Regions from separate parts of the Rhizobium centroccidentale genome, predicted to be linked through region 4. Evidence: riboswitches for the same ligand, from Rfam matches in the RefSeq annotation. Region 4 holds a riboswitch; each other region holds the start of a gene.
The links. Region 4 has a riboswitch for cobalamin ahead of nrdH (glutaredoxin-like protein NrdH). Riboswitches for the same ligand answer to the same signal wherever they lie in the genome.
Positions count from the first base shown of each region.

Region 1: another riboswitch for cobalamin. It lies ahead of PH562_RS24515 (aromatic ring-hydroxylating oxygenase subunit alpha); the one in region 4 lies ahead of nrdH (glutaredoxin-like protein NrdH).
Region 2: another riboswitch for cobalamin. It lies ahead of cobU (bifunctional adenosylcobinamide kinase/adenosylcobinamide-phosphate guanylyltransferase); the one in region 4 lies ahead of nrdH (glutaredoxin-like protein NrdH).
Region 3: another riboswitch for cobalamin. It lies ahead of PH562_RS03610 (DUF1636 family protein); the one in region 4 lies ahead of nrdH (glutaredoxin-like protein NrdH).

Region 1 is NZ_JAQJCG010000022.1:84,267-91,503, reverse strand. Features, by position in the region: gene PH562_RS24525 (L-threonylcarbamoyladenylate synthase) at 1-299, opposite strand, end outside; gene PH562_RS24520 (DUF6656 family protein) at 359-976, opposite strand; cobalamin riboswitch at 1,324-1,527, shown strand; gene PH562_RS24515 (aromatic ring-hydroxylating oxygenase subunit alpha) at 1,624-2,868, shown strand; gene PH562_RS24510 (FAD-binding oxidoreductase) at 2,871-3,959, shown strand; gene PH562_RS24505 (glycoside hydrolase family 25 protein) at 3,987-4,997, opposite strand; gene PH562_RS24500 (BA14K family protein) at 5,245-5,712, shown strand; gene PH562_RS24495 (transporter) at 5,782-6,783, opposite strand; gene PH562_RS24490 (acyl-CoA dehydrogenase family protein) at 7,073-7,237, shown strand, end outside.
Region 2 is NZ_JAQJCG010000002.1:396,134-403,370, reverse strand. Features, by position in the region: gene cobN (cobaltochelatase subunit CobN) at 1-3,453, opposite strand, end outside; gene cobW (cobalamin biosynthesis protein CobW) at 3,690-4,739, opposite strand; gene cobU (bifunctional adenosylcobinamide kinase/adenosylcobinamide-phosphate guanylyltransferase) at 4,745-5,269, opposite strand; cobalamin riboswitch at 5,414-5,811, opposite strand; gene PH562_RS03780 (chloride channel protein) at 5,992-7,237, shown strand, end outside.
Region 3 is NZ_JAQJCG010000002.1:355,341-362,577, forward strand. Features, by position in the region: gene PH562_RS03600 (SfnB family sulfur acquisition oxidoreductase) at 1-705, opposite strand, end outside; gene PH562_RS03605 (FAD/NAD(P)-binding protein) at 1,419-2,834, shown strand; cobalamin riboswitch at 3,031-3,247, shown strand; gene PH562_RS03610 (DUF1636 family protein) at 3,356-3,769, shown strand; gene PH562_RS03615 (ABC transporter ATP-binding protein) at 3,780-4,559, shown strand; gene PH562_RS03620 (ABC transporter substrate-binding protein) at 4,580-5,539, shown strand; gene PH562_RS03625 (FecCD family ABC transporter permease) at 5,602-6,618, shown strand; gene PH562_RS03630 (mechanosensitive ion channel family protein) at 6,900-7,237, shown strand, end outside.
Region 4 is NZ_JAQJCG010000009.1:157,165-164,401, forward strand. Features, by position in the region: gene PH562_RS14470 (acyltransferase family protein) at 169-1,314, shown strand; gene PH562_RS14475 (hypothetical protein) at 1,523-2,761, opposite strand; cobalamin riboswitch at 2,921-3,138, shown strand; gene nrdH (glutaredoxin-like protein NrdH) at 3,385-3,606, shown strand; gene nrdI (class Ib ribonucleoside-diphosphate reductase assembly flavoprotein NrdI) at 3,618-4,013, shown strand; gene nrdE (class 1b ribonucleoside-diphosphate reductase subunit alpha) at 4,022-6,211, shown strand; gene nrdF (class 1b ribonucleoside-diphosphate reductase subunit beta) at 6,232-7,206, shown strand.

The DNA of each region.
Region 1 (7,237 bases), on a different contig from region 4:
GGCAGCACCAGCGTCAGCGGTCCGGGCCAGAAGGCTTCCGCGAGCTTGCGCGAGATGGGGTCGAAGACCGCATAGCGCTCGGCCATCGCAAGATCGCTCATGTGGCAGATCAGCGGATTGAAGCGCGGCCGCCCCTTCGTCTCGTAGATCCGGGTAATCGCGGCAGGATTGGTGGCATCGGCGGCAAGGCCGTAGACCGTCTCCGTCGGCAGCCCGATCGGCAGGCCCTCGGCAAGGGTAGCCGTCGCGACCTCTATTGCCGTTTGCGGATGTTCGAGAATATCTATGTGTCGTGCCATGGCCTGCCTGCTTGCAGTTCAGGCCGTTTCTTATGCCCTTCGAGTTTTCGGATCAATCGTCAAAGCTGGCGAATGATGTCGCGAAGCTGCTCGTTGCGGGCGCCGAGCAGAAGAACGTTGCGGATGGCGATCTGCGGATCGTGGGTGTGGAACAGTACGCCGTTGCCGCGGACGTCGCGATTGATCGTCAGCTTCTTGTCTTCGGCTTGCCTGTCCGGATGGATGGCGACCGCGAAATACATCCGCGAATATTTGAGGCTGATATCCTCGAAGAAGTTCTCTTCGTGGCCGATCCGGGCAAAGAAGTTGGCTATGTAGAAGGCCCAGTTCACCTGCTCATATTGGGCGAATTGCGTCCGCGCGGCGGTGACATGGCAATAGCCGAGATGCGGCGTGTCCTTCAGCGTGTGATGAAAGATGAGCTTCGGGAAGCGGATGGACCTATGGAAATTGTTGAGCCGGTCGTGGGTCTTTTCGCCGGCGTCCCGGAGCTTCAGCGCCGTGCGTTCGGCCACCTGTTCATGGGTGAGGTATTCGCGCTCTTCTGCCAGCCAATGCGGCCTGTTGCGGTTGATGCGGCCGGTGCGCAGGAATTCGGTGTACCCCGTCGTTGATACCGGCTGCGCCGGTTCAGGCTCGGCGGGCTTCCCAGCGTCGAAATATCTGAGTTTGGCCATGCCGGATCTCGCTATAAACTCTTCGGCGACATGATGGACTACGGAGCTTGAGCCGAGCTTGACCGCGCCGGACCGAAGGCTCCCGATAGCGGCTCTGTCGGCGCTCTCAGCCGTGCAACTAGCCTCCCAATTATCGGCCGTTTGCAGACCTGTCGCAATCAGGATAAAGCGTCATTGGTGGAATGCACATACGATGCTCGGAGCGTCTCTGATGCAAGCGCCCAACCAATTGAATTTCCTCTCTATATTCTCGCGGCACGCAACCGTCCGGGCGTCCCGTTTCGACTGTCGTCAATTTCGGAGCCGATGTCGCATTGCAGCGCAGCGGCTGGCGGAGCCGAGAGCTATGATGCCATCAATCTCAAGGTGCCGTCTGCTAGGGAGACGGAGAATTGGGAAGCCGGTCAAAATCCGGCGCTGCCCCCGCAACGGTGGTGGAGTGAGGCATGGCGGATAAAGCCACTGGGTCGATCGACCTGGGAAGGTGCCATGGGGCTCTGGAAACAGGGCCGCTCCAGAGCCCGGAAACCAGCCTTGGGCACATAGGTTTACTGACCGCGGCGGGTGGTCGGGACATTGCTTTTGGCCGCTCCCAATCGGCCGCGCATGTCCTTTGCCCGCCTTCTGGTACTGCTAAGGATAGGCAAATGGACATCGGCAGCAAAGTTCTGCGGCAACTGAAGAACCACCGGACGGGTTTGAGCCTTGAGCAACCGTTCTACACCGATCCGGATTACTTCAAGCTCGATATGGAGACGATCTACTATCGCGACTGGCTGTTTATCGGCCATGATTGCGAAGTGCCGCGCGCGGGCAATTATTTCACCGTCCAGATCGGCGATTATCCCGTCGTGATCGTTCGCGGCCGCGATCAGGTCATCCGCGCCTTCCACAATAGCTGTCGCCATCGCGGCTCGCGTGTCTGCACCACCGAGCGCGGCTCGTCGGCAAAGCTCGTCTGCCCCTATCACCAGTGGACCTACGAGCTCGACGGCTCGCTGCTCTTCGCCCGCCAGATGGCGGAGGATTTCGACAAGAGCCAGTATTCGCTAAAGCCGGTTCACTGCGAAAGCGTCGGCGGCTACATCTTCATCTGCCTCGCGCAGAACGCCCCCGATTTCGCACCGGTTCGCGCCACGATCGAACCCTACATGGCGCCGCACCGCATCAGCGAAGCCAAGGTCGCCTTCCAGAGCACCATCATCGAGAAGGGCAACTGGAAGCTCGTCTGGGAAAACAACCGCGAGTGCTATCATTGCGCGGCCAATCACCCCGAACTCTGCCGCACCTTCCCGGAAGCTCCGACCGTGACCGGCGTGCAGGGCGCGATGAGCGACCCCGTCATCACCGAGCACTGGGCACGCTGCGAAGCCGCCGGCCTGCCGAGCGAATTCAAGATCTCGCCGGATGGGCAGTTCCGCACGGCCCGCATGCCGCTGATCGAAGGTGCCGAGAGCTACACCATGTCCGGCCAGAATGCCGTCAGGCGGCCGCTCTCGCCCGATGTGACGATCAACGGCATCGGCACCATGCTGCTGTTCCACTATCCGACGACGTGGAACCACATGCTCGGCGACCACGCGATCTCCTTCCGCGTCCTGCCGATCAGCGCCGAGGAAACTGCCGTGACCACGAAGTGGCTCGTCCATAAGGATGCCGTCGAAGGTGTCGACTATAATCTGGAAGAGCTGACCCACGTCTGGACCGAAACCAACGATCAGGACCGCCGCATCGTCGAGGAAAATGCCTTCGGCATCCGCTCGCCGGCCTATGAGCCCGGTCCCTATTCGGAGATCCACGAAGGCGGCGTCATGCAGTTCGTCGAATGGTACACGACATTCATGATCAACCGGCTGCAGGGCGATCAGGCCAAGCTGTCGGCGGTTGCCTGAGCATGAACATGACCGTCTCCCTTCCGCATCGCCACCTCGACCAGATGCAGCCCTGGAATGATAGGCAGCATGTGCTCGAATGCCTCTCGGCAACGCCCGAAGCGCCTGACGTGATGACCTTCACCTTCGGGTCCGACAAGGATAACTGGTTCCGTTATCTGCCGGGCCAGTTCGTGACGCTGGAGCTGCCGACGGCTCCGGAGCCGGTCATGCGCACCTATACGCTGTCGTCCACGCCGTCGCGGCCCTTCTCGGTCGCGGTGACGGTGAAGGCGCAAAAGGACAGCATCGGCACGCGCTGGATGTTCGAGAACCTGAAGCCGGGCATGCGCATCAAGGCTTTCGGCCCGCTCGGCGATTTCAGCCATGTCCGTCATCCCGGCGAGAAATATCTTTTCGTCTCGGCCGGCTCCGGCATCACGCCGATGATGTCGATGACGCGCTACATGTCCGATATCGCACCGCTGTCTGATATCACCTTCGTCAACTGCTCGCGCAGCCCGGCCGACATCATCTTTCGTTCCGAGCTCGAATATCTCGCGCGCTTCATGCCGAACCTCAATCTCGGTTTCATCGTCGAAGGTTGCGGCCGAACAGACCTCTGGTCCGGGTTGAAGGGTCGTATCGACAAGGCGAAGATCGGCCTGCTGGCGCCCGATTTCATGGACCGGACCATCTTCTGCTGCGGCCCGGAAGTCTTCATGGACGCCGTGCGCTCGATGCTCGAAGCGCATGGTTTCGACATGTCGCGCTATCATCAGGAAAGCTTCCAGCCGGCCAATGCGGCGACACCGCTTGCGGAAGTCTCCGACGATGCATCGGGCGAGGCGGCGACCACGATCCGCTTCACCATGGCGGGCAAGGATGTCGTCTGCGCGGCGGGCCAGACCGTGCTTCAGGCGGCGCGCGGCGCCGGCGTGCGCATCGGTGCCGCCTGCGAATCCGGCCTCTGCGGGACATGCCGGGTCATGAAGCTCTCGGGCGAAGTCGAGATGAGCCATAATGGCGGCATCCTCGATGACGAGATCGACGAGGGCTATATCCTCGCCTGCTGTTCGCGTCCGAAGACGGATGTGCAGATCGAGGCCTAGCATCGATCTAAGGGCGGTCGTACCGGCCTAGAAATCCTGATAGTTCAGTTCGTTGATCTCGACCGGCTTGGTTTGCGGGGTTGACGCGGTGACGACCGGGTCGATCTCGGTCATGAGCGAAACGAGCATCTGCCGCGGTCCGCTGCACATCTGTGCAAGCGCGATCGTCAGGTCCGGCGCGGGCAGGGGTTTGGCCGGCAGGAGATCGCCCTGCGGCCAGATCCTCGCGAGCTGAACCTTCGTCATCGGCACGACATTGACGTCGATATCGGTGAGCGTCCCCGGCACCCGATAGGGGCAGCTTTTCTCCGAGCAATTGTCCGACGAAGCGAACTGCCAGATGGCATAATTGTCCCAGTTGCCGAGTGGGAAAGTGCCTTTGACATCAGGCTTGTAGCGCGCATACCACAAGGGCAGCCGCGACAGCAGCGGATAGGTACCCCGGTGATCGGCGATGTAGCGCGCCATATTGTGATTGACATAGAGAATGGGGTAGCGCCCGGTCTTGACCTTGATGTGGGCGACATAGATCTGCGCATCGTCGAGTGACATGAACTGCGTCGTGTCCATGCCGTCGATATCGAGCACCATCAGCTCATCCGGCTGTGGATCGGCATAATCGAGAAAATGATTGGCCTGGTCGATCGGATTGCCGGGCCGCCCCAGATGATAGGCGCCCCATAACAGACCATTCGCCTTTGCCAGCATGCGGCGCGTTTGAAAGAGCTCACGGCTGACTGCGTACTTACGCCACATCGTCCTGCAATGGGCCACCGTATCGCCGCCGTGATCGCCGGTGCAGCTGAAGCTTTCGGGCAATCCGTCGGAGGCCTTGGAGATGAAGCCGGCTATCCGTTTGTCCTGCAGAAACGCGTTCCAGTCGATGGTGTTCAGCTCGTAAGCATCGACAATCAGGGCGTTTTTCGGATCGCCCCAGGGCGGGCTTTCGCCGGCCGAAGGCTTGGAGACCGGCCCCATCAGTGCCAGGATCGTCAGCAAGCCGTAAATGAGGAGGTTACTCTTTCGGTATCCTTTCATGAAATAATAGTAAGGATTGCTGGTTAATCTTGGGTTAAGAAAGCAATCACTATAAATTCATCGTGGAGCCCCTCGTAACTCCTTAAGTCGGTAGGGATTTGAGGAACTAAATAACGCGCTGCCGCGTTCTTTGTCGTCTATTCGGATATGCGACGAAGCAGGCAGCGAAACCTTGCTCGGGAAGCATTCCCGACATGAAACGCCTACAGACTTGAGTGCCAAGTCGAACCAGGGAATGGAGATGAAAATGCTTGGTTTCCGTGCAAAAATCGCGACAGTCGCCGTAACGGCTGCCGTCGCCCTGACGAGCTTCACACCGTCTTTCGCCATGCAGATGCCCGCCGCGCCGATCGTAAAGCAGTCCGCGCCCGCCCAGGCCGCGCCTGGCAATGTCGAACAGGTCCAATGGCGTCACGGCGGCTATTATCGCCGTGGCTGGTATGGAGGCTATCGCGGCTATCCGGGCTATCGTCGCGGTTATCGCTATTATGACGGCTATTGGTTCCCGCTGGCAGCGTTCGGCGCCGGTGCTCTCGTGGGCGGCGCGATCGCCAGCCAGCCGCGCTATTACGCGCCGGCTCCGGCTCCGAGTGCCGGCATCAATCCACGCCACGTCGCCTGGTGCGAGTCGCGCTATCGCTCCTATCGCGCTTACGACAATACGTTCCAGCCGAATTCCGGCCCGCGCCGTCAGTGCTATTCGCCGTATTTCTAAGCGGTAATTTCAGAACGACAAATGCCAGCCGTCCGGTTTCTCGCCGGGCGGCTTTTTCATACTTTGACGTCAGAGAATATTGACCCGCCTGAGCAGCCACCATGCCAGCAGCATGGAGGCGATGATGAACCCCACCGCATATCCGGTGCCGCTTGCGCCGCCCGCCAGCGGCAGGCCCGATGTGTTCATGCCGAAGAAGCCGGTCACCAATGTCGGGGGCAGCAGAAAAGCGGTCATGATCGACAGGATGTAGAGATGCCGATTGATCTCGGAGGCGAGCTTCGAATCGATTTCTTCGTGCAGCAGTCTGGCCCGTTCCTGCAGCGCATAGACGTCGTGTTCGACTGCTTCCAACCGCCCGGTCAGCCGGCCGGCGACATCCTCGAAGCCGAGCGGCATTTCCTCGTCGTCGGAGGCAGCGGCGTGGCGCATCAGCGAGAGAACGGTCCGCAGATGGCGATGCAGGCGCACGATCGTCCTGCGGATGGGCGCAAGCTTGGCGCGCTCGTCGCGCGACGTATTGCCGTGGACGAAATCCTCTATGCCATTCAGCTCTTCGCTGATTTCAATGACGACGGAGATCAGGGTTCGTTGGAACTCGACGACGATCAGCTCGAAAATATCCACGGGATTGGAAAATCGTGCGGCGTTCTTTTCGATCAGCACCCGGGTCCGGTCCAGGCTGCGCAGAGGCTGCAGCCGGGTGGTTATCAGCACGCGATCGGTCAGCGCGAAATGCAGCCAGCCGATGTCGTGGGTGTTGTGGGCAAAATCGCGCTGGAAGTCGACCAATGTGCCGAAAAGCATCTGCTCGTCGACCGTGATCGTTGCATGTGTTTCATGCGTGGTCAGCGCTATGCGGGCGGCTTCGTTCAGCCCCGGCGCATCCTCGAGGAAGGCCGGCACCCGTGCATCGACGAGGTTGAGGTGCAGCCAGAGAAAGCCGTCGTCGCGGAACAGCCTCGAACGATCGGTATCGTCGGGCAAGCGCTCCGGCTTGGTATCACCGGGACGGAGACGGTACGCCCAGATAAAGCCTGGTATGGTATTGGCTGACGTGAGCGTATTCATGGGGGCATCGTTCGCTTTGTCTGAACAGTCGCCTTAGTCTTCATTCATGACGGTTTTTTATTCAAGTCCGCGCTTTGGCGGAATAATCGCGGATAGGGGCGGCGATGTCACAGCCGCTCGGCGCGCGTAAGACGCATGTCACGTTCGGGTTCGCGAGACGGTGGAAATCGATGCCTCCTGCCATTTGAGAAAATTGACGTTTACGTAAAAATAAACTAGCTATAGCCACAAATGGCTGATGGTCCGGGTGAGGCGGGTCATTGCCAGTACCGATCCGGAGGAAATCATCATGTACAAGGCGCCTGTCGAAGAAATTGCGTTCACGCTGAAACATGTCGCCGGCATGGAGCGCGCCATGGAAGAGGGCGCTCTCGGCGATCTCAGCACCGATCTTGTCGATGCTATCCTGTCGGAAGCTGGGCGTTTTGCCGGCGATGAGGTAGAGCCGCTTGCC
Region 2 (7,237 bases), on a different contig from region 4:
ACCATAGGCTCCGGGCTTAGAGCCGAAGATGCGATAGCCGGCCCTGCGGCTAGCGGAGACCGTATCGAGGCCGGCGGCTTCGAGCCGCGCGATCTCGCCCCGCATGCGCGCCGCAATGGGATTATCCGCAGCATCTTCATCAAGCATGCCCACGGCACGGATTGCCTTGTCGAACAAGGCGATCTGCTCGGGAAACGCATCACGGAAGAAGCCGGATATGCGCAATGTCACGTCAACACGCGGCCGCCGGAGCATGGCCGGCGGAATGATCTCGTAGCCGGTGACGCGGCGCGAGGTCATGTCCCAGACGGGCTTGACGCCGATCAGCGCCAGCGCCTGCGCGATATCGTCGCCACCCGTGCGCATGTTCGACGTGCCCCAGGCCGTCAGGCCGAAGGAAACGGGCCATTCGCCATGATCCTGAACATAGCGGCGGATGAGCAATTCGGCCGATTTCTTGCCAAGTTCATAGGCTGCCGGCGTTGGCACGGCACGGCTGTCCACCGAATAGAAATTCCGTCCCGTCGGCAGTACATCCGGTCGACCGCGTGTCGGTGCGCCGGATGGTCCGGGAGGTACGAAACGGCCGTCGAGGCCTTTGAGCAGAGCTGAGATCTCCGCATCGCCGCAAGCGAGGATGGAGGGCTGGAGCTTTGAGGCGATTTCGTTGAGAACCATACGGGTGTTCGGCCAGTTGTCGGGGCAGGCTATTTCGCCGTCCACGAGCTTTGCGGCTAGCAGTTCGATGCGCTCGACGGTGTCACCCTGGGTGCGCCAGGAGACGTCGGAGATATCTTGAAGGATAGCAGGGCGCGGGCCTGTCCATTCGGCTGCCATGTCGCAGTCCAAAGGATCGAATGGCTTCTGTGGAGAGATACCCCCCTCTGTCAGCTTTGCTGACATCTCCCCCACAAGGGGGGAGATTGGAGGGAGTATGTCGCTCGGCCGTCCCAAATCTTTATTAACAGCATCGGCGAATCCGATCTCGGTTTGATGCGAGAGCGTGCCACGCCTTACCGATCTCCCCCCTAGTGGGGGAGATGTCGCGAACGCGACAGAGGGGATTACCGTACCCTCCCCACGCTCCACACCCTCAAAAGCATCCCGAGCAATCGCCCGCTGCAAGCTCTGATCGCCACCCTCGCCCAGGCCGCGCGGCACCCTTGCCAGCGCCACCGTCAAATCCGTCAGTAGCCGCCCGGAAGGCGAAACACCGAAAATATGCAGGCCATCGCGGATCTGCATTTCCTTGAGATCGCAGAGATAGGCGTCGAGCTTGCGCAATGCCTCGTCTTCACCCTCGCCCTTGGCGATGCCCGCATCCTGATCCAGCCCGATATCGGCGACGAGATCGAGAATCTGCTTGCGGAGCAGACGGATGCGGCGCGGATCGCCGCCAGAGGCCTCGTAATATTCGTCGACCAGCGCCTCCAGATCCTTCAGTGGACCATAGCTTTCGGCGCGTGTCAGTGGCGGCGTCAGGTGGTCGATGATGACAGCGCTTGTGCGGCGCTTGGCCTGCGTGCCCTCGCCGGGATCGTTGACGATGAAGGGATAGAGGTTCGGCAGCGGCCCGAGAATGGCTTCCGGATAACAGCTTTCCGACAGTGCCAGCGCCTTGCCCGGCAGCCATTCGAGATTACCGTGCTTGCCCATGTGGATGACCGCATGCGCATCGAAGGAACGGCGAAGGAAGGCATAGAAGGCGAGATAGCCGTGCGGCGGCACGAGATCGGGAGAGTGGTAGCTCTCCTTCGGATCGATGTTATAGCCGCGCGCCGGCTGGATGCCGACTAGCACATCGCCGAAACGGGCAAACGGCAGGGCGAAGCCGCTGTCGAGCGCGTAAGGATCGGCCCCCGGCCCGCCCCAGCGCGCCGTAATCTCATCCTGAATCTGTTTGGGAAGCGACGAGAAGAAATCCTTGTAGTCGCTGAAGGAAAGCCTCTCGCGGATCACGCGGCCATCATGCCCCGAATTTGTCGGCCCTTCCGCCAGATGCCGCATCAGCGCATCGCCGTCGGCAGGCAGATCGGCAATGCCGTAACCCACCGCCCGCATCGCCCTCAGCACCTCGATCGTGCCGGCCGGCGTATCCAACCCGACGCCATTACCCAGGCGCCCATCGCGATTGGGATAGTTTGCCATCACGAGCGCAACGCGGCGATCTCCGGGCGGCGTTTTGCGCAGCCGCGCCCAATTGGCGGCGAGCCGCGCCGTATAGCGCATGCGATCCTCGAGCGGTTCGCTGGCGACGATATTGGCCTCGACCCGCTCGTCGTAGCGAGCAGCAGCCTTGAAGGACACGGCGCGCGCAAGAACACGCCCATCGACCTCGGGCAAAGCCACATTCATGCCGAGATCGCGGGCCGAAAGCCCCTGCGAGGATGCCTCCCATGCCTCCTTCGATGAAGCAGAGAAGATGGCTTGCAGAACCACGGTATCACCCGTTTCCAGTACCGTTGCCTGACGATCCGCTCCCGGCGCCGAAACGGCAAAGCCAGTGGTATTGATGACCACGCTTGGTTTCAGTTCCATAAAGACGCTTTCGAGAATGCCGACCGACACGGCATCCTTGAGGCTATAGGCAAAGACCGGCAGCGGCCGCATGCCCTCGGCGATAAGCGCCTCCATCATGGCTTCGACGGGCTTGGTTTCACCGCTCTGCACGAGCGCGCGATAGAAGGAAATCGCCACCGTCGGGGCCTTGAGGTCCACCAATGGCTTTTCTGCTTGTAACGCCCCCTCACCCGGCGCTGGCGCGCCACCCTCTCCCCTCTGCGGCGAGGGGAAATTCGCCGCACTCTCAGCATCTACCTTCTCCCCTCGGGGAGAAGGTGCCCGAAGGGCGGATGAGGGGGTACCGTCGCATAACGCAGAAACGTTCCGCCACTCCTCGACGCCGATCATGCCCCGGCCCGGCCACCAGATGCCGGCCTTCATCAAGGGCACGGCTGGCATCGGCTTCTCGGCACCCGAGAGTATGGCTTCCGCATAGACAAGAAACGCCCGCGAATTCGTCTCTCCGCCCTCGATCAGATAGGACCAGAGGGCATTGAGATCGTCGAGCGCGACGTTGGAGAATGGTGTCAGCCCGGGATCGGGCTTCGAATCGCCCGGCAACACCGCGATAAGGGCCTCCTGACGCACCGCACAGGCATGCAGCGCCTCCAGCGCATAATGGAAGTAACTCGCCCCTCCCAGCGCCCGCACGATGATGAGCTTCGCATGCCGCGCCGTCCTGTCGATATAGGTATCGACGGACATCGGATGCTTGAGGCTCATCAGGCTTGCAAGCCGAAGGGAACGATCGCCCTCACCATGCGCTGCGGCAATCGCCGCAAGCTCGGTATCGGCAGCCGACAGAAAGAGGATATCGCCGGGCGACTGCCCGAGATCGATCGCCTCCTCGCCGTCGCTTATCGTTCCCTTTTGAGCCAGGAGGAGATGCATCAGGCGTCAGAGTATGCGGCGGCACACCCCCCTCTGTCACTTCGTGACATCTCCCCCACAAGGGGGGAGATTGTTTGGTGCCATGCTTCGCTGGACTTACCTCCCCAAGCCCCAGCTACTCCCGACGTCGGTTGTTTTACGATGTAGCAGCCACGAGCTTCTAATCTCCCCCCTTGTGGGGGAGATGTCCCGCAAGGGACAGAGGGGGGTATCGCACGGCAAAGACGCAGCATCGATCAGACCAGCGCTTCGATCGCTTTGCGCACGATCGTCTCGTCCATCTCGTGCAGGCCGATCACCACAAGCCGGGTTGCGCGGGCTTCACCCGGCGTCCAGGCGCGATCGAAATAGGTATCGATGCGGCTGCCGACGGCCTGAAGCTGCAGGCGCATGGGCTTGCCGGGGACATCGACGAAGCCCTTGAGGCGCAGCACATCATGCTCCGCAATCACGCGCTTCAGCGCATCGACGAAGGCGGCCGGATCGGCAATCGGGCCGAGTTCGACGACGAAGCTGTCGAATTCGTCATGGTCATGCGGCGTGCCGTCCTCATGCTCCAGTTCATGATGGGATTTGCGGTTGACGATATCGTCTTCCGTGCCGATGCCGAGGCCGAGCAGGACGGCAGCGGGCACGTCACCATTCTTCGCCTCGATGATTGTCGGCTTGCGGGCGGTGCGCGAGGCGACCTCGGCGCGCACACGGCCGAGTCCCTCGACGTCGATCAGATCTGTCTTGTTGAGCACGATCAGATCGGCACAGGTCAGCTGATCTTCGAACAGTTCCTCGATCGGGCTTTCGTGGTCCAGCGAGTCGTCCTCGACGCGGGCAGCCTCGACAGCGTCGTGATCGTCGGCAAAGCGGCCGGCGGCAACGGCGGCGCTGTCGACGACGGTGATGACGCCGTCCACGGTCACGTGGGTGCGGATATCGGGCCAGTTGAAGGCAGCGACCAGCGGCTGCGGCAGAGCAAGGCCCGAGGTCTCGATGACGATATGATCCGGGCGCGCATCACGCTCCAAAAGCTTCGTCATGGTGGGAATGAAATCGTCGGCGACGGTGCAGCAGATGCAGCCATTGGTCAGCTCGATGATATCGTCCTCGGTGCAGTTCTCCGCGCCGCAGCCCTTCAGCACGTCGCCGTCGACGCCGAGGTCGCCGAACTCGTTGATGATCAGAGCGATCTTCTTGCCACCGGCATTCTGCAGGAGGTTGCGGATCATCGTCGTCTTGCCGGCTCCCAGGAAGCCGGTGATGACGGTGGCGGGAATCTTTTCCTGGTTCATATGGATCAGCCCTTCATTTTCAGCGGCAAGCCCGCTGCGATAAAATAAACTTCGGCACTTGCCGCAGCGACCATCTGGTGCAGGCGGCCGGCATGGTCGCGAAATTCGCGCGCCATGCGATTTTCCGGCACGATTCCCAGGCCAACCTCGTTGGAGACGAGAACGAGCCTTGATCGCGCAGTTGGTAGAAATGCAGTGAGAGCGGCAAATTCCGCCGCCATGTCACGCTCGGCCATCATCAGATTGGTCACCCAGAGCGTCAGGCAGTCGATAAGCACCGCCCGCCCCTCCGCGTCGACAGCGGCAAGCTGCCCGACGAGATCGATCGGCTCCTCATGCGTCTGCCAGAGATCGCCGCGATCGGCACGATGCTGGGCGATGCGCTCGCGCATCTCGTCGTCCCATGCGCGTCCCGTCGCCACATAGTGACGTTCGAGACCCGTGTCCGAAATCAGAGATTCGGCGAATCTGGATTTGCCGGAACGCGCGCCGCCAAGGACGAAAACAGCTCGGGAAGTCGAAGTCGACATGCGCTATGTCCGCTCCCACCACGCAGAAGCGAGGGTCGGCAGCACGTCGCTGGAACCGGGAAACAGGCGCCCATACGCCGAAAACTCGTCTTGCGCCATGACAACCTCCGTGCTGGCAGCGGAACTCGCGTCCCAAAACAGGCTCTGCGCCCGGCACGCATGGCAGGTCTCCTGGCTCGCGGATAAGACGCCGCGACAGGGGCGGACCGAAACGGTCGCCCCCGATCGTGCGCCAGCGGATCCTTCTCGCCTTCCCGGCAATGCATCATGAAAAGGCGGACGATTCGTAGAATAAGAGGCGTCCAGCCCCGGTTGATCATGATGCCACACCAGTGGCTTTTTCGACTTGCGCCTGCCCCGCCCCGTTCGCCCCATGCGAACCATCAACGGAATAGACTTCAAACCGAACGAAAGACCCTGACCGCTCTACAGTCGCGGGGTCGGCTGTGATGAGAACGCCCGGATTGGGTCCGCCCCTTCACATTCCCTTTTCATCCCATGCGGCAGATCGCCGCTCAGGAACCATTCGTTATGCCGCAATGATTAGGCTTTCACTTAGTTCAAGTCAATCAAGGGCATGGATGCGACCTGCGCCATCCTGATTGCGAAATCGGTTGAAAATTCGCATGAAATCAGCGGCTTTTTTGCCGTATTTCTTTGATGTTAGGAGTTTATAGAGGGTAAGCCCTCACATTCGAGCAAAAACGTATCGTCCGCTTCCAATGCTACAGAAATTTCAACCGCGACGTCTCGGCGTCTTCTCGGTCCTATTCGATCTCGGTCGCTTCAGGGCATTGCTGCGTCGTGGCGAGCTGGGACTTGTTTTTGCCGGCGCCCTGGTGGGAATAGCGTCCGGCTGTGCCGTAACCGCGATGAGCTATATCTCGCGTAAGCTTCATAGCGTCATCTACGGCATAACCGACTACGAACGCTTGAGTTCAGCGGCAATGGCGATCCCCGACAAATCGGTGTTGTTCATCGCGCCGATCGCCGGCGGCATCATTCTCGGCATCCTGCTTTATATATTGTCGCGCACGCGCAAGAAGCCGATGGTCGACCCGATCGAAGCCAATGCGCTGCATGGCGGCCGCATGTCGCTTACCGACAGCATCATCGTCGCGGTGCAGAATCTGATCTCCAATGGATTTGGCGCGTCTGTCGGGCTTGAAGCAGGTTACACGCAGCTCGCCGCAGGCATTGCCTCCAAATTCGGCTACAAGATGCAGATGCGCCGCGCAGACCTGCGCATGCTCGTCGGCTGCGGCGCGGCTGGCGCCATCGCAGCCGCCTTCAATGCGCCGCTCACCGGCGCCTTCTATGCCTTCGAGCTGATCATCGGCAGCTATTCGATCGTGACCCTGACCCCCGTCGTCGTCTCGGCGCTGATTTCAACGATGATTGCCAGACTACTCGCCGGCGACGACTTTGCCATCGATATCGATCACTTCGGGGCGATCGTTCCGGCGGATTATCTTCCAGCCATCCTGCTTGGTGCCTTCTGCGCCGGTATCGGCATCCTGATCATGCAGGGCGTCGCCTGGGTCGAGGAACTGGCACGCAAGAGCTCCATAGCGCCGCCTTTCCGGCCTGCGCTCGGCGGCCTGGTCGTCGGAACACTGGCGCTGATCTCGCCGCAAGTCCTTTCGGCCGGCCATGGCGCGCTGCATCTCAATCTGTCTACGGACGTGACGCTGGGCGCCTTGGCGGGTCTATTCCTGCTGAAATCGCTCGCCTCCGCAATATCGATCGGCTCCGGTTTCAGAGGCGGCCTCTTCTTCGCTTCGCTGTTCATGGGCGCGCTGCTCGGTAAGATCTTCGCCTATTGCGCACCCTATTTCGATCATGCCACGCTGACGCCGGCCGTCTATGCCGTCGTCGGCATGAGCTCGCTGGCCGTTGCCATCATCGGCGGCCCGCTGACCATGACCTTCCTGGCGCTTGAAATCACCGGGGACTTTCCGATCACTG
Region 3 (7,237 bases), on a different contig from region 4:
CAGCTTTTCCCGATGCAGGAGAAGGGCGTCGCCATTGAGATAGACATTATGCAATATGGTCGTGCCGTTTCCGGAAGTGCGCTGACCAAAGCCATCCCAGTCGTCGATGATCTGGATGCCCTCCGTATTTCTGGACACGACAGCGGCTATCAGCCCTTTGCGTTTGTCCGCCGCGAATAGCGCGATCCAGTCCGAAAACAGAATGCTGGCGGAAGGCCGGCTCCGTCCGTTGACGCGGAATCCGAGCCCGTCCGCGGTCAGATGCAAGGGGTGCTGGTCGGTGCCGCTTGCACCGGATTCGGAAAAGATGCCGCCGAAACGATCGCCGGTAATGGCACGCTCGAAAAGGGATGCCCGCTGGTCCTCGCCGCCCGCAATTCTCACCGCTTCCAGCACATGAAAATGCGTTTGCAGTATCTGTGCTATGGAAGGATCGGCCTCGGCGAGGGTGGCAACGACCTCGGCGAGAACGCTGTTCGAAATATCGATGCCGCCATGTTCCGACGGAACGGAAATCCCGAGCAGGCCTGACTGCGATAGGGCCTCGAGCTCGTCATAGGGCAGAATGCGGTTGATATCCCGATCGCTTGCATGCTGAGCGAAGGCGGCCGCGAGCGAACGCGCGATGTCGAGCGCTTCCTCTTCGCTTTGGATGCGATGGGCAGGCGGTCTGACGCGTTCGTGCAACTGCGAAACAGTCCCCATTCACCACTCCTCGGCCAGCGCCAAGTCGGTTTCTCAGGCGCAGCAAATCGCTGCGATCTTAATTTCGATAGATGGAGTGTACAACGGATTTTCCTGGTGCATTCATATCGCGCCCTCGGACACGATAGGCGTCGACCACGAAAATTGTAAGCGCGCGGCCCGATATAATACGTTGAGGATAGAGGTTGCGAGCCCTCTTTCCTGCGGCCAACGAATAGCGAAAGCTGCTTCATAAGCTGATCTTAGAGCTTGGAATTGCTTTCCTTTTTTGCCCGTCGACGTGAGTGCAGGATACGAAGGGAGTGTCCGGCCGTCGGCCGTTTTCCGTGCCGCAGCTTGGTCGACCCTATTCCGACCGGACAAGAAAGCACTTGCTAGCAGCGCGTTTTCGCGCTTTCATATACGACTAAATAAGTAGACAATAGCAATAATTCTGCTGCCCGATGGCTTTTGACGAAGTAATCATATGGCGGCCGATTGCAGGCATCTGGTGTTGGATCGGAGTTGGACCTGCCTGTCGCATCTTTCATTTTGGAAGGGTCCTGATTGAAGAAGCGCGACGCGTATTGAGAACGGAAGCGGCTTTCGTGCGTTCTGTCGGCCGCGGTTCCAAGGTTGCCGAGTTCCGGATATCGGCGTCTGTGTTTCCGGACCTGTGAAGTGAGCAAGCCCAAGAAAGGCATGATCGACCACCTCTTGCCCCAGGAGTTGATATGACGGTTCAGGGATTCTTTTCCGCCAGGACGAACGCGACGGCGCAGCCTTATGCGATGCCGCGCATTGCCGTGATTGGGCGCGGTTTTTCCGGCATGATGATGGCGATCGCCCTGATGAAGACGGTGCGCTTTCCCTTCCATCTGCAGCTTTTCGATCCCAATTCCAGCGTCAGCGGCGGTCAGGCGCTCGCCTCCGGACATAGCAGCGAAATTCTCAACAGCCGTGTTCGCGATCTTTCCGTTTCCGCCGGCGATCCCGACGATTTCAATCAATGGCTTTGCGGCAATGCGCCTTTCCGCAGCGCCGTGCCCGCCGCCATACCCGGTTTTTTGCAGATCTTCGTGCCGAAGAGCATTTTCAGCGACTACGTCTATCAGCGCTTTTCGGAAGCCTTCTCGTCACGGCGGGATGTGGCGGTGCAGGTCAGCAGTGAGACGGTCTTCGGGCTTCGGCGCGTTCGTGGCGGCCGTTTCGCAGTGGAAAGCGATGGCGCCGCCAATGCGCCTTTCGACATGGTGGTGCTGGCGACAGGCTATGGCATTAGCGATCACGAATTCCAGGCCAGCGATCTCGTGACCGTGCCGACCACGGTGCGCGCGCGCCGTCTCGTGTCGCGACCGCATACGATCCTGCTCGGAAGCGGCCTGCGCGTTGTCGATCGGCTGCTGCAGATGCGTGAGAGCGGCTATACGGGGCAGATCACTATCGTTTCGCGGCGAGGCTTTCTGCCGCAGAGCCACACGCGCAATAATGCCGATCCGGTTTTCCCTGCCGACGAGATGCCCGGCAAGCTCAGCGAGATCGTCCGCTTCGTCCGCAAGGCTTGCGGCGAGGCGGAGGCGAACGGCCAGAGCTGGCAATCCGTCATGAACGGCTTGCGCAAGCATGCGCGCTCGCTTTGGCGATCCCTGCCGGCAGGGCAGAAGCAGCAGTTCAATCGCCATTTGCGGGCGCTTTATGACAGCCATCGCAATCGGCTGCCCGAAGCGCTGCATGTGCGCCTCAATCAGGAGCTTGCCGAGGGTAATACACTGCTGCGGCGCGGTCATTTTATCCGCCGCACGCCGACCGGGCTGGTTTTGAAGCCGGCTGGCCGGCAGGAGACCGAGCAGCTCTACGCCGACGACGTAATCGACTGTCGGTGCCAGGCGCCCGACCTGAACGCACCCTTGCTGCGTAGCCTCATCGATGCCGGCCTTGCGGTGCCTGACGAGCTTGGCCTCGGTCTCGCCGTGGAGGCGACAGGCTCGCTCGAGGTCAACGGGCGCACGACGGAGGGGCTTTTTGCGATTGGTCCCTTGGGACTTGGAAGTCTCCCCGACATCGATCTGGTGCCTGAGATCGTGACGCAGGCCTATGCGGCGGCAGAGAGTGTCGCGGAGCGTTTCCATCCTCAATGCAAGGCGGTCTGACAGCTCTGCGGCTTCTTCCATTTTGGATCGTGTTTGCGGTGCCTTCGCATGTGCATATCGCAGTTTCAGCCGCGAGCGGAGATAGTGGCTTGCTATCTGTTATGTAATAACGTAACAGATTGTTGTCGCTTAAGCCGAAGCTCCAGGACAAATGAAAGTGCATATGACATCGCCGTTGCCCGCATCCGCTTTCTGTGACATGAATACCGCCGATGGTGCTGCTTTCGGATCGATCCTGATAGCGGCTGAAAAGGGAACACGGTGCGGATTACCCATCAGGGGCCAAGACCGTGGCTGCCCCCGCAACTGTAAGCGGAGAGCGCGTTCGCAATATGCCACTGGCGTTAAGCCGGGAAGGCGCGAACGAGTTGTGACCCGCGAGCCAGGAGACCTGCCATCGACGATATCAACCGCAACGGACGGGGTGTTCCGATGGAAAATCAGTGGTTGGGCGAGGGCGCCGCTGCGTCCGCTGGCCCTATCTTGACTGTGCCTCCGGCGAAATCTCCGGGAGGCATCTCATGGATAATACAAAAGAGGCGACGCACCGGATCACCGTGTGCACCAACTGCCGTTATGTCGGCAAACCATGCCGGCCGGGCCTCGAGCTCCTGAAGCATTTGCAGATGGCGATCTCCCAGGCTGGCGCTGCACTTGCGGATGATTTCTGCCTGGAAGGCAGTGTCTGCATGGCGGGTTGCGAACGGCCGTGCACGGTCGCTTTCCAGGCCAAGGCAAAGGCGACGTACCTCTTCGGTGACATAGAGGATGCGAAAGATATAGGTGCCCTCATCTCCTTCGCGAAGCTTTATCGGGATCGCCCCGATGGGCTGAGCCGCGAAAGCGAACGCCCGCGAGCGCTGGCAGGCAAGACCCTTGCGCGCATTCCCGCCGCCATCGTTTCAGCCGAACGCCAGCTGGTCGTGTTGCAATAGGAGCCGGGTCATGTCCGAACGAAGCGCACGACTGGAAGCAGACGGCATCAGCTGGGGTGCCCAGAAGGGAATGCCGATCATTAGCGGTATTACGCTGTCCGTCGAGGCTGGCGCCCGGCTTGCAATCATCGGTCCGAACGGAGCCGGTAAGTCGACCTTGCTACGCTGCCTCTATCGCTGCCTCAAGCCGCAGCGGGGCAGGGTGCATCTCGACGGCGTGGATCTATGGTCCATCGGTCCGCGGGAGGTGGCGCAGCGGATCGCCGTCGTGCCGCAGGAGACGCCAGGCGATTTTCCTTTCAGTGTGCGGGATGTGGTGTTGATGGGGCGTATTCCGCATCGCAAGGGCATGGCGCGCTGGAGTGATCGCGATCACGACGTCACCGCCGCAGCCCTTGCGCGGCTGGAGTTGGAAGCTTTGGCACCGCGGCAATTCGCGTCGCTGTCCGGCGGCGAGAAGCAACGGGCGCTGATCGCCCGTGCCTTGGCGCAGGAGCCGGAGCTCATCATCCTCGACGAGCCGACCAATCACCTCGATATCCGACACCAGCTCGAGATTCTTGAGCTACTCAAGGGACTCGGCCCGACGATCATCACCACACTGCACGATATCAATCTCGCCGCTGATTTTGCGACGCAGATCGCCGTCATGGATTGCGGGCGGCTCACGGGCCACGGCGAACCTGCCGAAGTCCTGACTGTGGAGCACGTCTCGAGCGCTTTCAGGGTCGGCACGCGGCTGCATCACACCGACGGCGGCCCGCAACGATTTTCCTTTTCCCTTCGATAATACGATCATTGGAGTTATTCATGTTTTCTCGCATATCCCTACCTGCCGCGGCCTTGCTTATCGGAAGCCTGTTTGGGGGAACGACATTCGCCAAGCCCGTCACCGTGCGCAGCTGCAATCGCGATGTAACCTTCGACAAAGCGCCGGAGCGGGCCGTTTCCAACGATGTCAACCTGACCGAGATGATGCTGGCGCTGAAGCTGCAGGACCGCATGGTCGGCTATACCGGCATTTCCGGCTGGAAGACGCTGGATGAGAAGCTGCGTGGCGGCGTGAAGGAACTGCCGGAGCTGTCGCCGAAATATCCGAGCAAGGAGGTGCTGCTCGGTGCCAACGCGGATTTCTTTTTTGCCGGATGGAACTACGGCATGAAGGTCGGCGGCGAGGTAACTCCGGAAACGCTCGCCCCCTTTGGCATCAAGGTTTATGAGCTGACCGAATCCTGCATCTTCGTCATGCAGAAGAACAAGCCGACCATGGACGACATGTTCGTTGACCTCCTCAATCTCGGCAGGATCTTCCGTGTCGAGGACAGGGCGGAAGCGCTCGTCGCCGGTTATCGCAAGCAGCTTGCCGAGATCCAGGCGAGGATCGGTCATGTCGACAAGCCGACCAGCGTCTTCGTCTATGACTCCGGTGAGGAGAAGCCGTTCACATCGGGGCGCTACGGCATTCCAACCGCATTGATCGAGGCTGCCGGCGGCGTCAACGTGATGGACGACGTCCAGAAGAGCTGGACGGAGGTGTCCTGGGAGCCGGTCATCGAGAAGAACCCGGAAGTGATCGTCATCGTCGATTACGGCCAGGTGACTGCCGCCCAGAAGATCGCCTTCCTCAAGGGCAATCCGGCTGTCAAGAATATCGATGCCGTAAAGAATGACCGCTTCGTGGTTCTGCCCTATGTGCAGGCGACGCCGGGGCCGCGCAACATCGAGGCCATTGCCACGCTTGCCAAGGCCTTTCACCCGAGCGCCATGTAATCGTCTGCAATGTCGATCCGTCCAGTTCATCACGGGGCGGATCTCTTCCTCAAGATTTAAACATGCGCCTCAACCTCTCTATTCTCATCCCCTTGCTCGCGATCGGCTTTATCCTGTCGATCACCACCGGTGTGTCGCTCGGTTCGACATCCATTCCGTTCTCCACTGTCTGGTCGATCATCGGCAACAGACTGCATGCGGGTGCCTTTCCGGTTATCTGGTCCAGCGGGCAGGAAAGCATTGTCTGGGACGTCCGTTTCCCGCGCGTTGTTCTGGCGGCGCTCGTCGGGGCGGGGCTTGCCATCACCGGCGCCGTCCTGCAGGCGCTGACGCGAAATCCATTGGCGGACCCGCATCTCCTCGGCGTCTCCTCCGGGGCGGCATTCGGCGCTATTCTGGCGCTGTTGCATACCGGGCTGATCCTCGGCCTGTTGACGGTGCCGTTGTTCGCTTTTGCCGGCGCCTTACTCGCAACCGCGGCCGTCGGGCTGACGACGCGGCTGACGCGCTCGCAATCGGCCGATCGGCTCGTCCTGTCGGGCGTGGCGGTTGCCTTCGTGTTCACGGCACTTGGCAACCTCCTGATCTTTCTGGGCGATCCGAGAGCCGCCAACACCGTTGTCTTCTGGATGCTGGGCGGGCTAGGACTGGCACAATGGCAGCATCTTATCTATCCCGCCGGCATCCTGCTGCTCTGCCTCGTCTTGCTTCTCCCGAAGACGAGGGAGCTCAATGCACTTGCGATGGGCGATGAAACGGCCGTTACACTTGGCATTGCCGTCGCGCAGTTTCGCCTGTTGCTCTTCGTCATCACGGCGCTGCTGACCGGCGTGATGGTCGCCTTTTCAGGCGCAATCGGTTTCGTCGGGTTGATGGTGCCGCATTTCGTGCGGCTGATCGTGGGTGGGGATAATGTGCGTGTGGTGCCGCTGAGCGCCGCTTTCGGCGCATTGACCTTGATCTGGGCTGATATCATCGCGCGCCTGGTCATGGCTCCAGAGGACATGCCGATCGGCGTGGTCACCGGGCTTGCCGGAGGCGTCGCCTTCATCCTGATACTGCGGAGCGGACGCGCATAGATCGACCCATTGCCAAGCTGTTTTCCTGGCCTATTTCCGGCGGGCATGGTCGATGCGACAGGGCGTCGCCAAGATGAGAGCGGGCGATACCCGGTTTTGAGCGAGATTGCGGACAGGATAAGGGCATGGAATGCCTTCGTGTCGCCTTTCTTTGTCTTACAAGGCGTACGCGTAAAGACTATGGAATTCGCAATCCTACTATAGGGCGACTCGAGTCTCCATTTTTGCGGCGATTTCGGTCATCCACCGCCTGCGACTTCATGTGCAACGAGGAGCTCTGCTTGCGCCCGCTGAAATCTCGTCTTTTTCTATTGTCCCTTTTGCTACTGGGATTGAGCGTGTTTACCGCCATCAACCCGTTGGCGGGGGCTGCCCTTGCGCAGGATCAGCAGCCGGCCCAGGCGTCGCAGCAAACGGATCAACAACCCGGGCAGCTCGCCAATGGGCTGCTGGATGCAGCCGTCACCGATCTGGGCAAGGCAAAGAAGACCTACGCATCGCTTCAGGAGGCAGCGAAGCAGGCAACAGCGGACGATGAAACGCTCGTGGCGCTTTCCGGCCAGGTTGACGAACTCAATCGCACCACTGCTGCTATTTCCGCGCGCCTGAAACCCCGTAC
Region 4 (7,237 bases):
GCGGAGAGACTGCCGTGCTTGGGAAAGGTGCCGTTTGTCGATATGGGCGTTCGCCTCAGGGTGCTCTGGCCTGCTCGGCCAAGTTTCAGGGAGGCTTGCGGCCCAACGTGAAATTTTGAGTAGTTCACTACATAATCAATTAATGGTTGAAATCTAAAATGCGAAAATATGGAGAGACCATCACGTCGGCATGATCTGGATTTTGTCAGGGTGGCAGCATTTTTGCTGCTGATCATCTACCACGTTAGCCTGATTTATAATTCGAGAAATTTCATGCTGAAGGCACCGGACAGTTCTCCCGCCTTCGATATAATCCATTTGTTGACGCATCCGTGGCGAATGACGCTGCTGTTTTTCATCTCCGGCGCCGTGACGGGTATGCTGCTGGTGAAGCATCCTCCCGGCGCGTTAAGGAGTGCGCGGACAAGACAATTACTGATGCCTTTTCTGGCTGGTATGCTGTTTCTGATCCCGCCACAGATATATGTATTTTTGAATGCCAAGATGGGAGTGCATATCAGCCTTTTGGCGGTCTTCTGGAATTATCTGACCTTGACTCCGGTTTCCTTGCCGAGCGGTGAGCAGACGCTGCTCGCCGGCATGCAGCATCTTTGGTATCTCCTGTATCTGTGGAGCTATACCGTGATCATCACGCTCGCGGTGGCGGTGTGGCCATCGTTGTTGTCCTATATTGGAGATCGGCTTGCCCCTTGGCTTACGGGCAAATGGGTACTGATAGCGCCCGCCTTGCTGTTCATTTTCCTTCGGCTCGTCTTGAGACCAATTTTCCCCCCGTCACTGGAGTTTTTGACTGATTGGTATAGCCATGCCGTTTATATGGCTGCGTTCGTGATGGGAGCTGTGATGGCAACGCGTGACGATTGCTGGGATGCTATTGTCAACATGCGGAGACCGGCGTTGATTCTGACGGTCGCTTGCGCGGTGGCTTTGGTATGCCTGTTTCCCAGCCTGCCATCCAGTGATCCAGAAATGTGGCGGCTGTCTGTCGGGAGAATACTTGGTGGTGCGTTCCAATGGTGCGCGATCGTCGCCGTTCTCGGCTATGCGAGGATTTGGTGCCGATCGGAAAATGCCGTGATCCGCTATCTCAATAGGGCGGTTCTTACCTACTACGTTCTCCACCAGACCGTTATGCTGCTGATCGCCTACGGATTGGATCGTATGGGACTCTTGTCCGCCGTGTCGTTTATCCCAATTGCCGTCGCCACTTTGGCAATCTGCGCTGTGGCTTACGAACTGAAGTTTCGTCTGGAGGGTGCTGCGACCGCAAAGTTTCGTCCGCACGCTGCCTGATATCATGGGCGGCTTGGCAAGCCGGATTCTTATCGATCGCCAATTGTCGAGAGCTGGCCGAGCACCGGCTCCCGTTGCGATGTTCAACAGTTAGCGATCGATGGCATCGCGCTTAAAACATGGCGCTCAAAACAGGTGGCGGTAGTCAGATACTGACTACCAACGAACAATGATCCGAATCGGATCGCAATCTCTACACCTCAGGCTCTCAATGCACTGCTCCCGATCCGCCGGCCGCAACGATCGCAAAGGGCTGCCCCTCGACGGGAATGCTGCGGACTTCCATCAGTGATTGGTTATCGACCATGCGCACGAGGCCGTGGCGCGGATCGGTAATGGCGATGAGATTGCCGGCGATCGCCAGACGAGGCCGCGGGTCGCGCCAGTGACCGTCCTTGCTGTAAGGTTCGGTAACGGTCTCGGATTTCACGATCGCGCCTTTCACGACATCAATAAGATGCAGATTGCCGTCCTCGGTGAGAATGTAGGCGATCTGCGGCTTTGCCGGATCGAGTATGAAATCGACCCGTCGTGTCGGCAGTTCGATCAGCTTGTAGGGTTGGTCAGAATTGTCCGGATCGATCAATACGACGTTCTGCTCACCATAATTGCCGAGGAAGAATTGCATGGACATGCCGCCGAGCAATGTCGAGACCTTGCCCTTTGGCAAGGAAGAGCCATAGGCGAGCATCTCCACCTTTGGGCCGTCGATACCGCCGGGGCGAGCGATCAGGACACCTTCCTCGCAGCCGAAGGCAATCAGCCGGGCGGAAGTCGCTTCCCCATGAAGCCCTGTGCAGCGCTTGATATCACCAACCTGCTCTCCCGTTCGGTCCAACACGCGCAAGCCGAGGCGCGGCGGCAACTCGCCTTCCTTCACGGAAGCCTCCATGTTCGGCACCGACACGAGAAGATGGTCGCCCATCGGAACGGCAACGCCGTGGTGGGCGGCGATGGTCTGGAATGAACGAATATCGGGTTTGCCTTCGGCAAGGCCATTTTCGGACAGGAGATCGAACTTGTCGTCGCGGTCGTAGAAGATTGCGACATTGTTGCCGTGCGTCACCACGTGCCCAGGCTTTTCGCCCTTGATCGATGTCCGGAGCAGTTTCGGATCGGAAAGTTCGATGTCGCGATGTTCGCCGTGGTCGGAGAGGGATATGCCGGTCGCAATCGCGTGGACCACATTCTTTTCGCCTTGCACGGCAAATATGGTGCGGCCGGATTGACTGAGAGACAGGGAGGCATAGCCGTGAAGATCGAACCGGCCGATTTCCTTGCCACTTGAGGCATCGATCGCGCGGACGATCGGCAGGCTGTGATCGGCGACGAATAGTCGCCAGCTTTCCGTCTCCTTTTCGTCGTCGGCAAACGACGGGAAGGGAAGCAGCAAGGCGCAAGCCAAGGATGAGGCTGCAAGGAGGATACCAGAGCTTGTGTTCGGCATGAAGGGTCCTTTATGTAATAACATTACAGATGCAGCGTAATGAAGTAACGCTGCATCTGTCCAGCCCCTGTGCACGCGTCAGGCGAGATTGTCGGAATTCATCAACATCGAAATTGGCTTGAGGCCATCGAAGCAGTTGACGCAATTTTAACTGAAGATACTATATATAGTGTTCGAGGTTCTTCTGATTCGCAAGAATTGGAGGCTAAGACGGGAATCTGGTCGGCGAACATGATGATCGCTAAGCCGGAGCTGCCCCCGCAACTGTGAGCGGTGAGCATTCGTTCAATGACGTCACTGAGACCGTGTGTCTTGGGAAGGCAAGACGAATGTTATGACCCGCGAGCCAGGAGACCTGCCTTGAGCATTGACGTCCACGGGCGGGGTGTCCGGCTGGCGAGCGATGGTCCATGCGGCATAATGGCCGCCCTCGCTTCCTCGAAGATCCCGCTGATAACTTCGGGGTGAAGTCCATGTTCCTGAGTATCTATAGTCGCCCGCGCGAGTGACGGCCGCTTAAATGCGTCCGGCCGCCGGCTAGGTTTGCTCCACTTTTCACCCGCCGAGCGGGCATCATCCGATGCCCGAGCGATTTTCCGTGCCCATCCATACGAGGATATCTCATGAGCATCACCGTCTACAGCAAGCCCGCCTGCGTCCAGTGCACAGCCACGACCCGCGCGCTTGATCGCCAAGGCATCGACTACACCATCGTCGACGTATCGACCGATGCCGCCGCCTATGAGCTGGTGCAGGGTCTCGGCTATCGCCAGGTTCCGGTTGTCGTCGCCGGGGAGTTGCATTGGGCCGGCTTCCGTCCCGACATGATCAGCGCTCTCGCTTAAGGAGCCGGGCGGTGGGCGAGATCGTCTATTTCTCCAGCCGGTCGGAAAATACCCATCGCTTCGTTACGAAGCTCGCATTGCCGGCTGCTCGTATCCCGCTTGCCGCGGGAGACGAATTTCGAACGACCTCGCTCTATGTCCTGATCGTCCCGACCTATTGCGGCGACGGTGGCAAAGGGGCCGTGCCCAAGCAGGTGATCCGCTTCCTCAACGATGCGGGCAACCGTTCGAACATCCGCGGGGTCATCGCCGCGGGCAACAGCAACTTCGGCGCGACCTACGGGATCGCCGGCGACATCATCTCTGCTAAATGCCAGGTGCCGTATCTCTATCGGTTCGAACTTCTGGGCACGGATGAGGATGTCGCCAATGTCAGACAGGGATTGGAACGATTTTGGATACGCTAAGCTCTTCTTTGTTGCGGGACGCGGGCGAAAAACCGCAGAGCACTTTTTCTGCTACCACGAATGATCGGCCAGCCAAGGCGGCGGAACCAGCATTGGATTATCACGCACTGAACGCCATGCTGAACCTCTATGATGAGCACGGAAAGATCCAGCTCGACAAGGATCGTATGGCGGCCAAGCAATACTTCCTCCAGCACGTCAATCAGAACACGGTCTTCTTCCATAACCTCAGGGAAAAGCTCGATTATCTGGTGAGGGAAGGCTACTACGAGCAGGAGGTTCTGGATCAGTATTCCTTCAATTTCGTGCGCGATCTCTTCGATCACGCCTATGCGAAGAAATTCCGTTTTCCGACCTTTCTCGGCGCCTTCAAATACTACACCAGCTACACGCTGAAGACCTTCGATGGAAAACGCTATCTCGAGCGTTATGAAGACCGCATCTGCATGGTCGCGCTGACGCTGGCGCAGGGCAGCGAGCAGATTGCGCGCGATCTGGTGGACGAGATTATCTCCGGCCGCTTCCAGCCGGCAACACCGACCTTCCTCAATGCCGGCAAGAAGCAGCGCGGAGAGCTGGTCTCCTGCTTCCTGCTGCGTGTCGAAGACAATATGGAATCGATCGGCCGCGCCATTAACTCGGCTCTGCAGCTTTCGAAACGCGGCGGAGGCGTGGCGCTATCGCTCACCAACATCCGTGAGGCCGGCGCACCCATCAAGCATATCGAGAACCAGTCGTCCGGCATCATTCCCGTCATGAAGCTGCTGGAAGACTCCTTCTCCTACGCCAACCAGCTTGGCGCGCGGCAAGGGGCGGGCGCCGTCTACCTGAACGCTCACCATCCCGACATCATGCGCTTCCTCGATACCAAACGCGAAAATGCCGACGAGAAGATTCGCATCAAGACACTGTCGCTCGGCGTGGTCATTCCGGACATTACTTTCGAGCTCGCGAAGAACAACGAGGATATGTACCTATTCTCGCCCTATGATGTGGAGCGCGTTTATGGCGTGCCATTTACCGAGATTTCGGTGACGGAGAAGTATCGCGAGATGGTGGCCGACAGCCGCATCCGCAAGAAGAAGATCAAGGCGCGCGAATTCTTCCAGGTGATCGCCGAAATCCAGTTCGAAAGCGGTTATCCCTACATCATGTTCGAGGACACGGTGAACCGCGCCAATCCGGTTGCCGGCCGCATCACCATGAGCAATCTCTGCTCGGAAATCCTGCAGGTCAGCGAAGCCAGCGAATACAACGACGACCTGTCCTACAAGCATATGGGCAAGGACATCTCCTGCAATCTCGGTTCTCTGAATATTGCTGCCGCGATGGACAGCCCGGATTTCGGCAAGACGATCGAGATGTCCATCCGGGCGCTGACGGCCGTCTCGGACATGAGCCATATCTCCTCCGTACCCTCGATCGAGAAGGGCAATGACGAAAGCCATGCGATCGGCCTCGGCCAGATGAACCTGCACGGCTATCTCGCCCGCGAGCGCATCTTCTACGGCTCGGAAGAAGGTGTCGATTTCACCAACATCTACTTCTACACGGTCACCTACCACGCTATTCGCGCCTCGAATCTGCTTGCGGTCGAGCGTGGCCAGAGCTTCAAGGGCTTCGAGAATTCGAAATACGCCTCCGGCGAATATTTCGATAAGTATACGGAGCAGGAATGGAAGCCCGCGACCGGGCGTGTCGCGGAAATCTTCGAGAAGGCCGGGATTGCCATTCCCACCCAGGAGGATTGGCTCGCCTTGAAGAAAGCCGTCATGGAGGGCGGGCTCTATAACCAGAACCTGCAGGCCGTGCCGCCGACGGGCTCGATCTCCTACATCAACCACTCGACCTCCTCGATCCATCCAATCGTCTCCAAGATCGAGATTCGCAAGGAAGGCAAGATCGGCCGCGTCTATTATCCGGCCGCCTTCATGACGAACGACAATCTCGACTATTACCAGGACGCCTACGAGATCGGGCCGGAAAAGATCATCGACACCTATGCTGCGGCCACCCAGCATGTCGACCAAGGCCTGTCGCTGACGCTGTTCTTCCGCGATACCGCGACAACGCGCGATATCAACAAGGCGCAGATCTACGCCTGGAAGAAGGGTATCAAGACTATCTATTACATCCGCCTTCGTCAGATGGCGCTCGAAGGCACGCAGGTTCAGGGCTGCGTTTCCTGCACGCTCTGAACGTTTGAGGGACGATGAAAATGAATATGCAATTCAAGCCGGCAAGCCGCGTTCGGGCCATCAACTGGAACCGCATCGAGGACGACAAGGACCTCGAGGTCTGGAACCGTCTGACCGGTAATTTCTGGCTGCCGGAGAAGGTGCCCTTGTCGAACGACATCCAATCCTGGGCGACACTCAAGCCTGAGGAGCAGCAGCTCACCATCCGCGTCTTCACCGGCCTGACGCTGCTCGACACGATCCAGAACGGTGTCGGTTCGGTCAAGCTGATGGCCGATGCCGCGACCCCGCATGAAGAGGCGGTGCTGTCGAACATTTCCTTCATGGAAGCCGTGCATGCACGTTCCTACTCGTCGATCTTCTCGACGCTCTGCCTGACGCCGGACGTGGACGACGCCTATCGCTGGTCTGAGGAGAACGAGTTTCTGCAGCGCAAGTCGCAGCTGATCATGGAGCAATATGCGTCCGGCGATCCGCTGAAGAAGAAGGTTGCCAGCGTTTTCCTCGAGAGCTTCCTGTTCTATTCCGGCTTCTACCTGCCCATGTTCTGGTCGAGCCGCGCCAAGCTCACCAACACCGCCGACATGATCCGTCTCATCATCCGTGATGAAGCCGTGCATGGCTATTACATCGGCTACAAGTTCCAGCGCGGGCAGGAGCGGCTTTCGGACGGGCAGCGCCAGGAAATCAAGGATTTCGCCTTCGATCTGCTGTTGGAGCTTTATGATAACGAGGCCAAATATACCGAAGCGCTCTATGACGGCGTCGGCCTGACCGAAGACGTCAAGAAGTTCCTGCACTACAACGCCAATAAGGCCCTGATGAATCTCGGCTATGAGGCGCTTTTTCCGGCCGAAGCCTGCAAGGTCAACCCGGCCATCCTTTCGGCGCTGTCGCCGAATGCGGATGAGAACCACGACTTTTTCTCCGGCTCCGGCTCGTCCTATGTCATCGGCAAGGCCGTTGCCACGGAGGATGAGGACTGGAATTTCTGAGGATCGAGCTTGGCGCAGCTCAAGCCGTTCG